Stappia indica: one gene and its partners. The protein of the gene in region 3 interacts with the protein of the main gene of each other region in a pairwise test. Links are inferred from orthologs where the notes say so. Each region holds a gene or a part of one and is shown on either strand. Other genes may lie near its edges. The genes, in order: hfq, nusG and rho.

The links.
Region 1: the proteins of rho (region 3) and hfq interact in binary tests that used the Escherichia coli proteins (3 or more experiments, as listed by UniProt). The link is inferred for Stappia indica from one-to-one orthologs.
Region 2: the proteins of rho (region 3) and nusG interact in binary tests that used the Escherichia coli proteins (3 or more experiments, as listed by UniProt). The link is inferred for Stappia indica from one-to-one orthologs.

What each region holds. Positions count from the first base shown.
Region 1 is NZ_CP046908.1:286,945-292,617, forward strand. What follows is about bases 1,833-4,587. They hold hfq (RNA chaperone Hfq), read right to left. Parts: upstream 3,460-4,587; coding sequence 3,205-3,459; downstream 1,833-3,204. Other genes in these bases: hflX (GTPase HflX), read right to left, coding at 1,833-3,204; GH266_RS01400 (D-amino-acid transaminase), read right to left, coding at 3,668-4,531; trkA (Trk system potassium transporter TrkA), read right to left, coding at 4,575-4,587. Also shown: GH266_RS01375 (helix-turn-helix domain-containing protein), read left to right, coding at 1-406; alternative ribosome rescue aminoacyl-tRNA hydrolase ArfB, read right to left, coding at 407-826; mazG (nucleoside triphosphate pyrophosphohydrolase), read left to right, coding at 947-1,783; more of hflX, read right to left, coding at 1,801-1,832; more of trkA, read right to left, coding at 4,588-5,673. UniProt on the Escherichia coli protein: RNA chaperone that binds small regulatory RNA (sRNAs) and mRNAs to facilitate mRNA translational regulation in response to envelope stress, environmental stress and changes in metabolite concentrations.
Region 2 is NZ_CP046908.1:1,034,377-1,040,237, forward strand. What follows is about bases 1,241-4,183. They hold nusG (transcription termination/antitermination protein NusG), read right to left. Parts: upstream 3,006-4,183; coding sequence 2,475-3,005; downstream 1,241-2,474. Other genes in these bases: rplA (50S ribosomal protein L1), read right to left, coding at 1,241-1,796; rplK (50S ribosomal protein L11), read right to left, coding at 1,801-2,232; secE (preprotein translocase subunit SecE), read right to left, coding at 3,039-3,236; tuf (elongation factor Tu), read right to left, coding at 3,617-4,183. Also shown: rplL (50S ribosomal protein L7/L12), read right to left, coding at 1-179; rplJ (50S ribosomal protein L10), read right to left, coding at 240-758; more of rplA, read right to left, coding at 1,101-1,240; more of tuf, read right to left, coding at 4,184-4,792; GH266_RS04905 (TrmH family RNA methyltransferase), read left to right, coding at 5,316-5,861. UniProt on the Escherichia coli protein: Part of the processive rRNA transcription and antitermination complex (rrnTAC). The complex forms an RNA-chaperone ring around the RNA exit tunnel of RNA polymerase (RNAP).
Region 3 is NZ_CP046908.1:2,808,429-2,814,216, forward strand. The notes cover bases 1,523-4,392. They hold rho (transcription termination factor Rho), read right to left. Parts: upstream 3,657-4,392; coding sequence 2,388-3,656; downstream 1,523-2,387. Other genes in these bases: GH266_RS13230 (thioredoxin domain-containing protein), read left to right, coding at 1,523-1,644; GH266_RS13235 (GNAT family N-acetyltransferase), read right to left, coding at 1,657-2,253; hemJ (protoporphyrinogen oxidase HemJ), read right to left, coding at 3,998-4,392. Also shown: more of GH266_RS13230, read left to right, coding at 1-1,522; more of hemJ, read right to left, coding at 4,393-4,423; hemE (uroporphyrinogen decarboxylase), read right to left, coding at 4,475-5,500. UniProt on the Escherichia coli protein: Facilitates transcription termination by a mechanism that involves Rho binding to the nascent RNA, activation of Rho's RNA-dependent ATPase activity, and release of the mRNA from the DNA template.

The DNA of each region.
Region 1 (5,673 bases), 2.5 Mb from region 3 along the record:
CGTGCTGAAGGTCAGCCTGCACCCGGACGGCCTTGCCCCGCGCATCCGCAACTACCGCGAATGGCGCGCCCATCTGCTGGAGCGGCTGGGCCGGCAGGCCGACATGTCCGGCGATGGCGAGATTGCCGCGCTGGTGGAGGAACTGGGAGCCTACCCCGTGCCGAGGAGCGCAAAACCGCAGCCGGTGGCAGGCCGCGACAGGCATGCAGGCATCGCCGTGCCGCTGGAATTGCTCGCCGGCGAGACGGTCCTGTCCTTTCTCAGCACGACGACGGTCTTCGGCACCGCGCTCGACATCTTCCTGTCGGAACTGACCATCGAGTGCTTCTTTCCGGCCGACGCGGCGACCGCGGCGGCGATGACGGCGCCTGCCGCAAGCTCTGCCGAGAAGTCCGCGGCCGGGTGATCAGTCGTCGGGGCCCGAGCGCATCCGCTTGATCGCCCCGCGCTGCTTCTTCGCGGCGAGCCGGCGTTCCTTGGAGGCCTTTGTCGGCCGCGTCGCCTTGCGCGGCTTCGGGCGTTCCAGCGCCTTGCGCACCAAGGCGGCGAGACGCTCCAGCGCATCCAGGCGGTTGCGCTCCTGGGTGCGGAACCGGTCGGCCTGGATGAGGATCTCGCCGGCCAGCGTCAGCCGGCTGCCGGCAAGGCGGGAAAGCCGCTCCTTGACGTCCTCGGCGAGCGTCCGGTTGCCCGAAAGGTCGAAACGAAGCTGCACGGCGGTCGCGACCTTGTTGACGTTCTGCCCGCCGGGTCCCGAAGCGCGCACGAAGCTCTCCGACAGGTCGCCGGCCGGGATGCTCACCCCCGGCGCCACCTCCAGATCCATGTCCGCCACTGACGCCATCGCCGTTCCGTTCCGTTTGTCTGTCGCCGCGGGGCATGCGCTTGGAACGCCCCCGGTGCAATGCTATGTCGGTCGCCAGGACCAGATATGAGGGGCGCCAGCGTGACACCGGACCGCGACATCAAGCGACTGATCGAGATCATGGCCGCCCTGCGCACGCCCGGGACCGGCTGCCCCTGGGATCTGGAGCAGGACTTCGCAACGATCGCCCCTTACACGATCGAGGAAGCCTACGAGGTCGCCGACGCGATCCAGCGCGGCGACATGGTCGACCTGCGCGAGGAACTGGGCGACCTGCTCCTGCAGGTGGTCTATCACGCCCGCCTTTCCGAGGAACAGGGGGCTTTCGCCTTTCCCGACGTGGTGGAGGCGATCACCGCCAAGATGATCCGCCGGCATCCGCATGTCTTCGGTGACGACGATGCGCGCTCGGCCGGCATAGCCAAGGGCATGTGGGAGAAGATCAAGCAGCAGGAGAAGCTGGAGCGCGCCAGCGCCCGGGCGGCGGCAGGTCTCGGCGAAGAGCGCCGTCGGTTCCTCGACGACGTGCCGGCGATCTTCCCTGCCCTGACCGAAGCGGAAAAGCTGCAGCGCCGCGCCGCGCGCGTCGGCTTCGACTGGGGCAGCGCCGGTCCCGTGCTCGACAAGATCCGCGAAGAGACCGAGGAACTGGCGAGCGAGATCGCAGCGGAGGACGGCACCACGCCCGACCGCGAGCGCATCGCTGGCGAGATCGGCGACCTCATCTTCGCCGTGGCGAACCTGGCGCGGCATCTCGAAATCGACCCGGAAGAAGCGCTGAAGCGCACCAACCGCAAGTTCCGTCGCCGCTTCGCAGCCATCGAGGACGCCGCCGAAGGCGAAGGCCGCACGCTGGCCGAGATGAGCCTCGACGAGATGGAAACGGTCTGGCAGGCGGCGAAGTCGCAAGACGCCTGAGGCCGCGGCGGCGGACTTCAGTCCGCCGCGTCCTCGTCGATCTCGGTGAAGGCGCCGCGATAGCGGGCGGTGAACTCGCCCTTGCGGCGCTCGCCGACGCGCACGCGCAAGGAGATGCCCTCCTCGCCATCCGTCCGCCGCAGCACATCCGTGTTGCGATAGAGCCAGGCGAGCCCCTCGCCGTCCTCCGGCGCCAGCGTCATCTCGTAGACGAGACTGTCCTCGGCCAGCCGCAGCTCCACCCGCGCCAGAAGATCCGCAACACCCTCGCCGGTCACGGCGGAGACGGCAACAGGGCCCTCGTCGATGCGGTTGGCAGCAAGCAGCGTCTGCCGGTGTTCGTCGGACAGCTTGTCGACCTTGTTCCAGACCTCGATCAGGCGGCTGCTTTGCGCCTGTTCCAGACCCAGGGCATTGAGCGTCGCGGCGACATCGGCGGCCTGGGCCTCGGTATCCTCGTGCGAAATGTCGCGCACATGCAGGATCAGGTCGGCCTCAGTCACCTCCTCCAGCGTCGCCCGGAAGGCGGCGATGAGATGGGTCGGCAGGTCGGAGATGAAGCCGACCGTATCCGACAGGATGACGTCGCGCCCATGCGGCAGCGTCACCCGCCGCAGCGTCGGATCGAGCGTCGCGAACAAGAGGTCCTTGGCGAAGACCTCGGCCTGGGTCAGCCGGTTGAACAGGGTCGACTTGCCGGCATTGGTGTAGCCGACCAGCGCGACGACCGGTTGCGGCACCTTCTTGCGCTTGGCCCGGTGCAGCTCGCGCGTGCGTGTGACCTGCTCCAGATCCTTTTCCAGCCGGTTGATCCGCTCCTGGATCAGGCGCCGGTCGGCCTCGATCTGGGTTTCGCCGGGACCGCCGACGAAACCGAGGCCGCCGCGCTGGCGCTCCAGGTGGGTCCAGGATCGCACAAGCCGGCTTTTCTGCCACTTCAGGTGGGCAAGCTCCACCTGCAGCGTGCCTTCCGCCGTGCTGGCGCGGTCGCCGAAGATCTCGAGAATGAGGCCGGTACGGTCGAGCACCTTGCAGTGCAGCGCTTTTTCCAGGTTGCGCTGCTGGATCGGCGTCAGCGGATGGTCGACGACGACGAGCTCGATCTCCTCCGCCTTCACGATGGCGGCGAGTTCCTCGACCTTGCCGCTGCCGAACAGCGTGCCCGGCTTGGGCGTGGCGACCGTGACGATGCCGCTGGAGACGATCTCGAGGTCGATGGCCGCGGCAAGGCCGATCGCCTCCTCAAGCCGCGCCTCGGGCGAGCGACGAAGCTGGGCACCGCTCTCATCGCGATGGCGGCCGGTGAGCACGGGAACGACCACGGCAGCGCGCGCGCCAGCGGCCCCGCGCGGGCCCTCGAACGGATTGTCCGGTTCCTGCGCGGGTTTGTCCTTCCGATTCGAGCGGGGCTGGTTCTTCAATCAGCCCGCCGTCTTCTCGCCGGTCTCGTCCGGCTCGAACAGCTGCACCGGAGCATTCGGCATCACTGTGGAAATTGCGTGCTTGTAAACAAGCTGTGAGTGTCCGTCGCGGCGCAGAAGAACACAGAAGTTGTCGAACCAGGTCACGACGCCCTGCAGCTTCACGCCATTGATCAAAAAGATCGTCAGCGGGGTCTTCTGCTTGCGTACATGGTTGAGGAAGGTGTCCTGAAGGTTTTGAGCGCGGTCAGCCATGTTTTATTTTTTCCTGCATTCGCATTGTCGTTTATTGGTGCGCCCAGCCGGAAACAAAATCTGCCGCCATGCAGTCCTGCTGCCCGCAGCATTGCGCCCGGCAGATCCGACGTCAAGAGCCCGGGGGAAGACCCTCGGGCGCACGATGCCAGTCTAGCGCATCCTCGTTGCCATTGCTGCCCGTTTATATGACACAGCCTGCCTCAAGTCACACCGCACTGACTTCGGCCGTTTCATGGAACATGCGTCGCAACTCTCGCGTCACCTCGCCGGGATGCCCATTGCCGATCGACTGATCGTCGATCCGCACCACCGGCATCACCACGGTCGTCGCCGCGGTCATGAAGGCTTCCTTGGCCTGCTTCGCCTCTTCCAGGCTGAAGGCCCGCTCCTCGAAAGTGAGGCCGTTGCGCTCGATCATGTCGAGCACGACCTGGCGGGTGATGCCCTTCAGGATGCCGCTTGCGGCCGGCCGCGTCACAAGACAGTTGTCCTTGGTGACGATCCAGGCATTGGTCGAGCCGCCTTCGGTCACCATGCCGTCGCCATCGACGAACCAGGCTTCCTTGGCACCGGCCTCTTTCGCCTTCTGCTTGGCCAAGACGTTCGGCAGCAGGCCGACGGTCTTGATGTCGACGCGCTCCCAGCGGTTCTCCGGTACGGAAATCACCGAGACGCCCTTTTCGGCCAGGGCAGCAGCCGCCGCCGGCTGAGACGAACGCGCCGTCACCACCAGTGCGGGCTCGACGGAGGCCGGCGGGAAGACGTGGTCGCGGCGCGACACGCCGCGCGTCACCTGCATGTAGACGAGGCCGTCGCGCACCTTGTTGCGGCGAACCACCTCGTGCAACACCTGCGACAGCGCCGCCCGGCCCATCGGCATGCGGATCAAGAGCTCGCCCAGCGACCGCTCGAGGCGGTCGAGATGGCGCCGCTCGTCGACGAGATGGCCGTGCCAGATCTCGCAGACCTCGTACACGCCATCGGCGAACTGGTAGCCCCGGTCCTCGATATGAATGGCGGCCTCCGCGTGCCGGACATAGCGTCCGTTCACATATGCGATGCGGCTCATGCTTCCTCCAGTCGATTGCGGAACGCGGCAGCCCGGCCGCGTATCAGAAGAATTCCAGGCTGACGCGGAACATCTGCTCCACCTGCCGCACCCGCTCCGCGATGGCGAAAAGCACGCAGCGGTCATGGGCGCGGATCACGGTCGAGCCGTCCGGCGTGATGACGGTCCCGTCGCGGAAGACTGCGCCGACGCGAATGCCGTCGGGCAGTTCGACCTCCCGCAAGGGCTTGCCGACAAGCGGCGAGGTTTCCAGCGCCTCGGCCTCGATGACCTCGGCCGCGCCGTTCTGCAGGGCATGGACGCCGCGGATACGGCCGCGCCGCACATGCTGCAGGATCTTGGAAATCGTCACTTGCCTCGGATTGACGAAGGCGTCAATGCCGAGCGCATGGGCAAAGGTCGGGTAGCTCGGATTGTTGAGCAGCGCCAGGTTGCGCTTGCAGCCGAGCTTCTTGGCCATGACGCAGGAGAGGATGTTGACCTCGTCCTCGTTGGTCAGCGCGATCAAGGTGTCCGCGTCCTGGATGTCGGCTTCCTTGAGGATGGTCTGGTCGAGCGCGCTGCCATGCAGGATCACGGCGCGCTTCAAGGTGTCGGCGATGCTGAGCGCGCGCTCGCGCGAATGCTCGATGATCTTGACCTTGGCGGCCGACTGGCGCTGCTCCAGCGTGCGCGCGACATAGTGGCCGATATTGCCGCCGCCCGCGATGACGACCCTTGTCGCCTCCGGCTCCTCATGGCCGAAGATCGCCAGCGTCCGCCGCACCTGGTCGCGCCGCGCGACCACATAGACGAGGTCGTCGACGAACAGCGTGTCAGAGCTCTTGGGAACAAAGAGATGATTGCCGCGAAAGACGCCGGTGACCACGGCGCCGAGATCGGGAAACAACTCCGTCAACTGGCGCAGCGGTGTGTTGACCACCGGGCAATCCTCCCGGCAGATCAGGCCGACCACCACCACCTGATCATCGGCAAAACGCACGGTCTCCACCGCGCCCGGCAGCGCAAGGCGGCGCAGCACCATCTCGCCCACCTCGATCTCCGGCGAGATGATCACGTCGATGGGCATGTTGTCCCGGGAGAAGAGGTCGCTCCAATGCGGCTTCAGATAGCTCTGCGCACGCACGCGCGCCACCTTGGTC
Region 2 (5,861 bases), 1.8 Mb from region 3 along the record:
TCGAACTCCGTCTTCTCTTCCTCGGCCGGAGCGGCAGCAGCGCCACCGGCAGCAGCAGCGACGGCGACCGGAGCAGCGGCGGACACGCCCCACTTCTCCTCGAGCATCTTCGAAAGCTCCGCGGCCTCCATGACGGTGAGCGCGGACAGTTCCTCAACGATCTTTTCGAGATCAGCCATTTTCGTAAGTCCCTATGGTTCGAACCGTGATCGGTCTCGACAGTGTGTTTGTGGTCCGCCTTATGCGGCTTCGTCCTTCTTGGCATACGCGCCGAAGACGCGGGCGAGCTGCCCGGCCGGAGCGTTGACAACCTGGGCGATACGGGAAGCGGGGGTCTGGATCATGCCCACCAGCTTCGCGCGCAGCTCGTCGAGCGACGGCATCTCGGCAAGCGCCTTGACCCCGTCCGCATTCAGGTTCGTCGTGCCGAGCGCGCCACCCAGAACAACCAGGTTGTTCGAGGTCTTGGCGAAAGCAACCGTGGCCTTGGCGGCGGCAACCGGATCGTCCGAATAGGCGATGACGGTCGGGCCGGTAAACAGACCAGCGATATGCTCGAGCTCGGTGCCTTGAAGGGCAAGCTTCACAAGACGGTTCTTGGCGACCTTGACCGAGCCTCCAGCGGCGCGAACCTGCGACCGGAAGGTCGTCATTTCCGCAACCGAAAGGCCGGCGTAGTGCGCAACGACGACAACGCCGGTGTTCTTCAACACCTCGTTGAACGACGCGACGAACTCTCGCTTCTCCGCTCTTTCCACTTGCCTACTCCATTTGGCGGCTTGCGCCGCCGGTTTGTCTCTGCCGCCCTCCGGCGGTGCCTTGCGGAACCACCGGTGGACAACACCGAGGATCCTGCCCCCTCGCGAGCCATGACGGCGCGGCAAGGACAAACGGTTCGAACCGGTGCGGCCTGAGCCGCGAATTCGGTTCGCACCCGTCTATGCAGGCCCGTTGGGCTTAGACGACCCTGGCCGGAGCCAGACCCGCACCTGCAGTCTCGGACAGGACACCTGCCGTTCCCGGCAGATGATCCGCCCGGCGTTTCCGCCGGACGGAATTCGTGTTCGGCGGCGCGACGCGCGCCCCGCCTGCCTGACTGATCAGGCCGTAACCGTCGACGGGTCGACCTTCAGGCCCGGACCCATGGTCGAGCTGACGGCAACGCGCTTCAGGTAGGTACCCTTGGCGCCCGTCGGCTTGGCCTTGACCACAGCATCGACGATCGCCTTGATGTTCTCGCTCAGCTTGTCGGCCTCGAACGAGGTCTTGCCGACGCCGGCGTGAATGATGCCCGCCTTCTCGACGCGGAACTGCACGGCGCCGCCCTTGGCATCGCGCACTGCAGAGGCGACGTCCGGGGTCACGGTGCCGACCTTCGGGTTCGGCATCAAGCCGCGCGGGCCGAGAACCTTGCCGAGACGGCCGACGAGCGGCATCATGTCCGGCGTGGCGATGCAGCGATCGAAATCGATCTTGCCGCCCTGGACCTCGTTGACCAGCTCCTCGGCGCCGACGATGTCGGCACCGGCAGCCTTGGCCTCATCGGCCTTGTCGCCGCGGGCAAACACCGCGACGCGGACCGTCTTGCCCGTGCCGTTCGGCAGCACGCAGACGCCGCGGACCATCTGGTCGGCGTGACGCGGGTCGACACCGAGATTGATGGCGATTTCGACGGACTCGTCGAACTTGGCGGTTGCCCGCTCCTTGACCAGCGTCAGCGCCTCGTCGAGGGCGTAGAGCTTGTTGCGGTCGATGCCCTCGCGGGCAGACTTGATGCGCTTTCCAACCTTCGCCATCGTCTTACTCCGTGACCTCGAGACCCATGGACCGCGCCGAGCCCTCGACCATCAGCATGGCCGCCTCGACGTCGTTCGCGTTCAGGTCCTTCATCTTCGCTTCCGCGATCTCGCGGACCTGGTCACGGGTGACCTTGCCGACGAAGCCGCCCTTGCCCGGGGTCTTCGAACCCGACTTCAGGCCCGAGGCCTTCTTCAGGAAGAAGGCGACCGGAGCCGTCTTCACCTGGAAGGTGAAGGAGCGGTCGGAGTAATAGGTGATCACGGTCGGGCACGGGGTGCCCTTCTCGATATCCTGGGTCTGCGCGTTGAACGCCTTGCAGAACTCCATGATGTTGAGGCCGCGCTGACCAAGCGCCGGACCGATCGGCGGCGACGGGGTCGCGGAGCCGGCCGGCACCTGCAGCTTGATGTAACCTTCGATTTTCTTCGCCATTCGTATCTCCAACTGGCGCTGCCGGATAACCGGCGTCTTCAGATCAGGTGGTGCAGCCGCAACGCGTCCGGCGAATGGAGCGCGTCAGACCTCCCACCAGGGAGCGGGGAACGTCCCCGTCAACCCGCCTTTCGGCGGAAACCGGCGACAGATCGCCGGCAACTGCCCCGCCCGCCGATGGTAAACGGCGAACGCGGCAAACGGCCCGGAATGCCGAACGGCAAGTCCCGGACCGTAAAAAATCAGAGCTTCTCGACCTGACCGTATTCCAGCTCGACCGGGGTCGCGCGACCGAAGATCGACACCGCGACCTTGAGGCGGGCCCGCTCGTCGTCCACTTCCTCGACAAGGCCGGAGAAAGAGGCGAACGGACCGTCCGAGACGCGAACCTGCTCGCCGATCTCGAAGCTGATGGACGGCTTCGGGCGCTCCACGCCTTCCTGCACCTGGTGCAGGATGCGCATCGCCTCGGAATCCGAAATCGGCACAGGCTTCTGATCCGCGCCCAGGAACCCGGTGACCTTCGGCGTGTTCTTGATCAGGTGGAATGCCTCATTGGTCATTTCCATCTTGACCAGCACGTAGCCCGGGAAGAACTTGCGCTCGGCGTCGACCTTGCGGCCACGCCGCACTTCCACGACCTTTTCCGTCGGAACGAGAATCTCTTCGAAAAGATCCTCAAGCCCCTGCTGCTGCGCTTTTTCCCGAATCGCGTCCGCCACCTTCTTCTCGAAATTCGAGTAGGCGTGGACGATATACCAACGCTTGGCCATAATCCCTCAAGCCGATTGTGTACCGGACTCCGCTCAGTTGCCGAGACCCAGGAGCAAGCCGATACCCTGACCCATCAGCCAGTCGGCGAGCAAAAAGAAGATGGCGGCGAGGAACACCATGATGAACACCATGACGGTGGTCACAGCGGTCTCCCTGCGCGTAGGCCACGTCACCTTCGACGTTTCCTTGCGAACTTCGTCGATGAACGTGAAAGGATTCGATTTCGCCATTCAACTGCCGGTCTTTTCACGACACACAGGCGCGCGGAATCATCCACGCGCCTTGGTCGAAAGCTCTAATTAAGGCCTAATGGCCCGTCGATCAAGAGCAAAGGTGGCAGGGGCGGAGGGACTCGAACCCCCGGCCCTCGGTTTTGGAGACCGATGCTCTACCAACTGAGCTACACCCCTAGACCTTTCGCGACCTGACTTAGATAACTTTCCCCGCCGCTTCAAGCGCGAAATGCACCTTCCGGCAAATTATTCACATCCTTGCAGTTTTTCGCCCCGCCCGACCGGGCTCGCCGGGAGTAGGAAACAAAAAAAGGCGCCGCCCGGAGGCGACGCCCTTGAACCCAGGACGGAACGGATCACCCGTTCCGCCATGTTGGTTACTTGATGATGGAGGCGACGACGCCGGCGCCGACGGTACGGCCGCCCTCGCGGATAGCGAAGCGCAGACCCTCTTCCATCGCGATCGGCACGATCAGCTCAACCTCGACCGACACGTTGTCGCCCGGCATCACCATCTCCGTGCCTTCCGGCAGCGTCACCACGCCCGTCACGTCCGTCGTGCGGAAGTAGAACTGCGGACGGTAGTTGGTGAAGAACGGAGTATGGCGACCACCCTCTTCCTTCGTCAGGATGTAGGCCTCGGCCTTGAACTTCGTGTGCGGCGTCACCGAACCCGGCTTGCAAAGAACCTGGCCGCGCTCCACGTCCTCGCGGCCGACGCCGCGGATCAGAGCACCGATGTTGTCGCCGGCCTGGCCCTGGTCCAGAAGCTTGCGGAACATCTCGACGCCGGTAACCGTCGTCTTCTTGGTGTCGCGGATGCCGACGATCTCGACTTCCTCGCCGACCTTCACGATGCCGCGCTCGACGCGGCCGGTCACCACCGTGCCGCGGCCCGAGATCGAGAACACGTCCTCGATCGGCATCAGGAACGGCATGTCGACCGGACGCTCCGGCGTCGGGATGTAGTCGTCGACCGCAGCCATCAGCTCGCGGATCTTCGTCTCGCCGATCGCCTCGTCGCGGCCCTCAAGGGCGGCAAGAGCCGAACCGGCAACGATCGGAATGTCGTCGCCCGGGAACTCGTAGGACGAAAGCAGCTCGCGCACTTCCATCTCGACCAGCTCGAGCAGCTCCGCGTCGTCGACCTGGTCGACCTTGTTCAGGAACACCACCAGAGCCGGAACGCCGACCTGACGGGCCAGAAGGATGTGCTCGCGGGTCTGCGGCATCGGGCCGTCGGCCGCCGAGCAGACCAGGATCGCGCCGTCCATCTGCGCCGCACCCGTGATCATGTTCTTCACGTAGTCGGCGTGACCCGGGCAGTCCACGTGGGCGTAGTGACGCGCTTCCGTCTCGTACTCAACGTGAGCCGTCGAGATCGTGATGCCGCGTGCACGCTCCTCGGGAGCCGCGTCGATCATGTCGTACGCCTTGAACTCGCCGAAGAACTTCGTGATCGCCGCCGTCAGCGTCGTCTTGCCATGGTCGACGTGGCCGATCGTGCCAATGTTCACGTGCGGCTTCGTCCGCTCAAACTTTGCTTTCGCCATCGGCGTCGCTCTCTGTTAACTTGCGGTTAAGTCCATCATTTCGATCAAGACCCGACCGCCCCAGGGCGGTGGATGCTAAGCAGGGCATGCGCGTTTGTCGTAAAGCCTGGTCAGGAGCAGCAGCGTCACTCGAAAAGTGGAGCGGGTGAAGGGAATCGAACCCTCGTCATCAGCTTGGAAGGCTGCTGCTCTACCATTGAGCTACACCCGCCGCCTGCCGCAAGGGGGGATGGTGGAGGAGGTTGGATTCGAACCAACGTAGGCCAAGCCAACGGATTTACAGTCCGTCCCCTTTAACCACTCGGGCACTCCTCCGTTTCACCGCCCTGTCGCCGAAGCATCCTGGATGGCTTCACGAAAACGCCCCGCGAAACAATCGCGAGGCCGCTCCCGTGGCGCGTGTTATGTAGAACCGGCATGGGGGTGTCAACACCCATTTATAGCCTTTGGACACAAAAACGACCGCCCGTCCGGCAGCGGTTTCTCCTTGCCGGCGGATCACCTTGCGGATAATCGCTCGCTCATGACACGACCCGACACACCGGCCGGCCCGTCCGGCACCTCCACCAGCTCCGAAGACACCGGCGCTCCCACGCCTGCGCGTTCCCGCAGCAAGCCCCCGCATGGATCAGGAGGCGGCCAACGGGATTACAAGGACGGCAAAGGCCGGGGCGCCAAGGGCGGCTTCAGAAAGGGCGGCGGCAAGCAGTCGGTTCAGGGCGCCGCGCATGAAGGCGAGGGACGCCGTCCGTTCGCCAGGGTGCGCCCGCGCTCGTCGCGCGAGGAAGACGCAGCAGAGGGGCCGGTCCTCCTCTATGGCCTCCATACGATCGAGGCGGCGTTCCGCAATTCCGACCGCCGCCGCCACCGGCTGCTGGCGACCGAGAACGCCCAGCGCCGCCTGACCGAGCGCGGAATTTCCTTCGACGTTCCTGTGGAAACCGTCAATCCGCGGCAGCTCGACCACCTCGTCGGGCGTGACGCGGTGCACCAGGGCGCCGTCCTGGAAGCCGATCCCCTGCCCGCCTTCGGTCCGCGCGACCTTGCCAGGGCCCGGCTCGTGCTGGCG
Region 3 (5,788 bases):
GGGCGAATCGATACCAACCGCAAGGCCCTGATGGATCACCTGAGCAAGGCCCCTGCCGGGCCGAGCGGCCACATGCCGGCGGACCTGCCCGCCACGGCTGGCAAGCGACTTGCCGGTCTCTACGACAAGGTCCATGGCGGCATCCGCGGCGCCCCGAAGTTCCCGCAGGCCTGCGTCAGCGAACTCGTCTGGCGCACCGGCCTGCGCACCGGCGACGCCGAGACCCTGCGCACCTGTCTCCTCACCCTTGAGCGCATGAGCAATGGCGGCATCTACGACCATATCGGCGGCGGCCTTGCCCGCTACTCCGTCGACGAGCGCTGGCTCGTGCCGCATTTCGAGAAGATGCTCTACGACAATGCGCAATACATCTCCCATCTGGCCCGGGCGCTCGCCCTCCCCGGCCTGGCACCGGGCGTCGCCGAACTGTTCCGGACCCGACTCGACGAGACGGCGGGATGGCTGCAGCGCGAGATGATGAACGGCCCCGCCTTCGCCGCCAGCCTCGATGCCGACAGCGAGGGAGAGGAAGGCCGCTTCTACGTCTGGACGCCGGACGAGGTGGCGGCGGTTCTCGGCGAGACGGAAGAGTGCCTGCTCTTCTGCGAGGCCTACGACATCACCGTCCCGGGCAACTTCGAGGGCTCCAACATCCCCAACCGGCTGGCACCGCCGGAGGACGATGTCGGCGATGCGCTTGCCCGCTTCACCGGTACCCGCCGTGCCCTCCTCGCCGCACGCGAGGCACGGGTTCGTCCGGGGCGCGACGACAAGGTGCTGGCGGACTGGAACGGGCTGATGATCGGCGCCCTTGCCGAGGCCGAGTACATCTTCCGCATCGCGGGTGTTTCACGTGAATCGTGGCGGCGGCTCGCCCTTGGCGCCTATCGCTTCGTCATGGACGAGATGCGCGACGAAACCGGCCGCATGGCTCATGCCTGGCGCGCCGGCCGGTCGACCCGTCCCGGCTTTGCCAGCGATCTCGCCGCAATGATGAAGGCCGCGATCACGCTTGCCGAAACCTCTCCTGCCATATCGGAGGCGAATCGGTTTCTCGCCGACGCAAGGGACCTGGCCGCGCAGCTGGATCGGGACTTTGCCGCAGAAGGTGGCGGCTATCACCTGTCGTCCGTGGATGCCGGCGACGTCATCCTGCGTCCCCTCTCTCCGATGGACGAGGCCGTGCCGAACGCCAACGGCGTTGCTGCGGAAGCGCTGCATCGGCTCTGGCATCTGACCGGGGACGAGACGGCGCAGGCCCGGTCCGACGCTATTCTCGCCCGGTTCGGATCGGAGATCGCAGGCAATGTCTTCGGCACGGCCAGCCTGCTCAGCGCCATGGATACGAGCGTCAACGCCTTGCTGGCGGTTCTGGTGGTGCCGATCGAGGGCGACGCATCGGATGGCGCGATGGCCTTGCGCCGCGCGGTGGCGAGCCTCGCCGACCCCGCTGTCATCCGGCTTGAAGTCCCGGCCGGGCATGCCTTCCCCTCAGGCCATCCGATGCATGGCAAGACCGCCAGGGACGGCAGGCCGACCCTCTATCTCTGCCGCCACGGCGCCTGCAGTGCGCCCGTCACCGATGCGGCAGACTTGGAGGCAGCCCTACTGCAGCTCATGGGGCGTGGCACCGGCGCGATCTAGCGCCGATGCCGATCAACTTCCCGCCTGACGCTCACGCCAGCTCGAGACCCGAAGCCTGTAGAGGACATGACGAACGAGCGGGTGCCCCGGGTCGAGTGCGGGATGGTCGAAGTCGCCCTCCTGGTCCCGCTGCATGCCGAGACGCTCCATCACCCGCCGCGAGGGCGTGTTCGTTACCGTGGTAAAGGAGACGATCTCGCCGAGGTTGAGGGTTTCGAATCCGAATCGAAGCCACGCCCGCGCAGCCTCGCTGGCATAGCCATGGCCCCAGGCCGACCGGGCCAGTCGCCAGCCAATCTCGACGCAAGGCGCAAAAGGCAGCGCGTGGCGCGGCCGGTTGAGGCCGACGAAGCCGATGAACGACCCGCTTTCCTTCACCACCACCGGCTGGAAACAGATTCCGTCCTCACGGCTTCGCTGGCGCGCTGTATCCAGCAAGGCATCGCTTTCCGCCCGGTCGAGAGTGGACGGAAAATAGCGCATCACCTCCGGATCGGCATTGAGCGCGGCGAAAGCCTCGCGGTCTTCATCCGCCCAGGGTCTCAGCAGCAGGCGGTCCGTCTCGATCACCGGGGCGACCTCGCTCGGATCTTCCAGCTGGTCCGTCATCGTTGCACCTCCGAATCGACCTGATTCACGTGAAACATCTGCACCTCAAAAAGCAACACCCGCGAGAGCTGTCGCCGCTCGCGGGTGTTTCACGTGAATCCCATGGAAAGGCGCGAGGTCCCCGCGCCCGTCCGTCAGGTGTTCATGCTGTCGAAGAAGTCGTCGTTCGACTTGGTCTGGCGCAGCTTGTCGAGCAGGAACTCGATAGCGTCGACCGTCCCCATCGGGTTGAGGATGCGGCGCAGGACGAACATCTTCTTCAGGTTCACCGGCTCGACCAGCAGCTCTTCCTTGCGGGTGCCGGAGCGCTGGATGTCGATGGCCGGGAACACGCGCTTGTCGGAGATCTTCCGGTCCAGGATGATCTCGGAGTTGCCGGTGCCCTTGAACTCTTCGAAGATGACCTCGTCCATGCGGCTACCGGTATCGATCAGGGCGGTAGCGATGATCGTCAGCGAGCCGCCCTCCTCGATGTTACGGGCCGCACCGAAGAAGCGCTTCGGCCGCTGCAGGGCGTTGGCGTCGACACCGCCGGTCAGCACCTTGCCCGAGGACGGGACGACGGTGTTGTAGGCGCGGCCGAGGCGGGTGATCGAGTCCAGCAGGATGACCACGTCGCGGCCATGCTCGACGAGACGCTTGGCCTTCTCGATGACCATCTCCGCCACCTGCACGTGACGCACTGCCGGTTCGTCGAAGGTGGAGGACACCACTTCGCCGTTCACCGTGCGCTGCATGTCCGTGACTTCCTCCGGCCGCTCGTCGATGAGCAGCACGATCAGGTAGCATTCGGGATGGTTGGTGGTGATGGACTTGGCGATGTTCTGCAGGAACACCGTCTTGCCGGTCCGCGGCGGCGCGGTGATCAGGCCGCGTTGGCCCTTGCCGAGCGGGGCGACCAGGTCGATGACCCGCGACGACAGATCCTTGCTGCCGGCCGGGGTCTCGACTTCCATCTTCAGCCGCTCATCCGGATAGAGCGGGGTCAGGTTGTCGAAGTGGACCTTGTGGCGCGCCTTCTCCGGGTCTTCGAAGTTGATCTTGTTGACCTTGAGCAGCGCGAAATAGCGCTCGCCTTCCTTGGGACTGCGGATCTCGCCTTCGACCGTGTCGCCGGTTCGCAGCGAGAAGCGGCGGATCTGCGACGGCGAGATGTAGATGTCGTCCGGGCCCGGCAGATAGTTCGCGTCCGGCGAACGCAGAAAACCGAAACCGTCCTGCAACACTTCGACGACGCCCTCGCCGATAATGTCGACGTCCTGGGCAGCCAGTTGCTTGAGGATGGCGAACATCAGCTCCTGCTTGCGCATGGTGCTGGCGTTCTCGACCTCATGCTCCTCCGCAAAAGCGAGGAGTTCGGTCGGCGTCTTGATCTTCAGATCTGAGAGTTTCATTTCCCGCATGGGCAATGGATGGTCTTCTGCTAGAGGGGTGGAGGAGGAGATGCGAGTGATCCCGCGCCGCATATGGGCAGACCGGATCATCAGGAAAAGGGAATGGCTGCGGGTCGACAATCGGAGCTGTCGTTCCGACCTGGTGCTTCTACGGCTCCGGTTGCCTGCGCGGGTCAAGACCGCCGCTCCGGAACTTCGCCAACACCATGCCCGCAGGATGTGAGGTTGAGGGAATCTACATTTTTAAATTCGGCAGGGCAAGCACCATTCGTCGAGTGCTCGCACTATTGTCACGTCGGGCGCAAGACTATCCGTCTCCGCCCGACGCAGGGTTATGACAGGTTAACCGCTCAAAACGGCTTGATCACCACCAGAATCACGATCAGAACCATAAGTACGGTCGGCACTTCGTTGACGATGCGATAGTGGCGAGAGCTGTGCGTGTTGGCATCCGCGGCAAATTGGCGCACGCAGCGCGCAAGGTAACCGTGCAAACCGCTCATCACGAGAACCAGCGTCAGCTTGGCATGCAGCCATCCGGACGAGAAGAACCCGCCCTCATAGGCGACCCACAGGCCGAAGATCCAGGACGAGATCATCGCCGGCGTCATGATCGCCTTGAGCAGGCGCCGCTCCATGACCTTGAAGGTCTCGCTCTGCGGCGTCCCCGGTCCCGCTTCCGCGTGATAGACGAAAAGCCGCGGCAGGTAGAACATCGCGGCCATCCAGGCGATGACCGAGATGATGTGCAGAACCTTCAGCCATAGATAGAGCATGGATCATCCGTTTCCAGGGGGAACACTGCCACGGACAGGCCGTGGCAGACGTCAGGACGCCTCAAACGGGTCCGGGGCCCGGCGCACACGTTCGATCATCCGCGCCACGTTCTCCGGATCCGCATCCGGTGTCACTCCATGCCCCAGATTGAAGATCAGCGGACCCTGTCCAAGTGTCGCAAGCACCTGGTCGACACCCTCGTCCAGCGCCTGCCCGCCGGCAACCAGCCGCATCGGGTCGAGATTGCCCTGCACGGGAACCAGCTTCTGCACCTCGCGGGCAAGCGCGCCCGGCACGGTCCAGTCGAGGCCGACCGCATCGACGCCGGTCCCGGCGATGTAATCGGCGAGCCGCGCGGCCGATGCCTTGGGGAACCCGATGATCTTCGCGCCCGGCACGGCTGCACGCACGCCCTCGACGATCGCCCGCGTCGGGGCGATCGACCAGCGGCGGAAACCGGCATCGTCGAGAACGCCGGCCCAGGTGTCGAAGATCTGCACCGCATCGGCGCCGGCCTTCAGCTGCCGCACCAGATAATCGATGGAGGCCGTGACCAGCTGGTCGATGAAGGCCTGCATCAGCTCCGGATCGCGATAGGCGCCGATCCTGGCGGCGGTCTGCTCCTGGGTGGTGTGCCCGGCCACGGAATAGCAGGCGACCGTCCACGGGGCTCCGCAGAAGCCCAGCAGCGTCACCTCTTCCGGGAGTTCCCGGCGCAACCGCGAGACGATCTCGATGACGGGATCGAGATGGCCGACCGCCCGTTTCTGGTCGAGCTTGCCGACGAGCCGGTCGCTGAGCGGTTCCAGCACCGGTCCGCGCCCTTCCTCGAAGCGAACGGGATATCCGAGCGCATCGGGAACCACGAAGATATCCGAGAAGAGAATCGCCGCGTCGAAGCCGTAGCGCCGGATGGGCTGCAAAGTGACTTCGGTTGCAAGCTCTATGTCGTAACAAAATTCAAGAAAGTTAACTCTTTTTGAACGGGTGGCACGGTACTCGGGGAGATACCGTCCGGCCTGTCTCATCATCCAGACCGGGGGCGGCCAGAGCCTTTCGCCGGCCAGCACCTGCATGATCCGTCGCGACGCCGTCTGAGACACGAGACCCCCTTTAAAAAAGAAAAGAATCCTTGAAATAGGATTCTGTTGTTTTTGTTTGGCACTGGACAACCGGGATTATCGGTTGTCGACACGGCTCCACATGACCTGTTCGCTCACCGCCTGTCGAGGGGTTTCGGGCATAAGCCCTTTTACCCATCGTGGTGATAACCCGAATTTCCGATAAAAAACAGGCAGCTGGAGTTTTGTTAACCATCTGTTAACCTTTAAGGCAGCGTCGAACAAGCTGGGGACGGCGGAAGA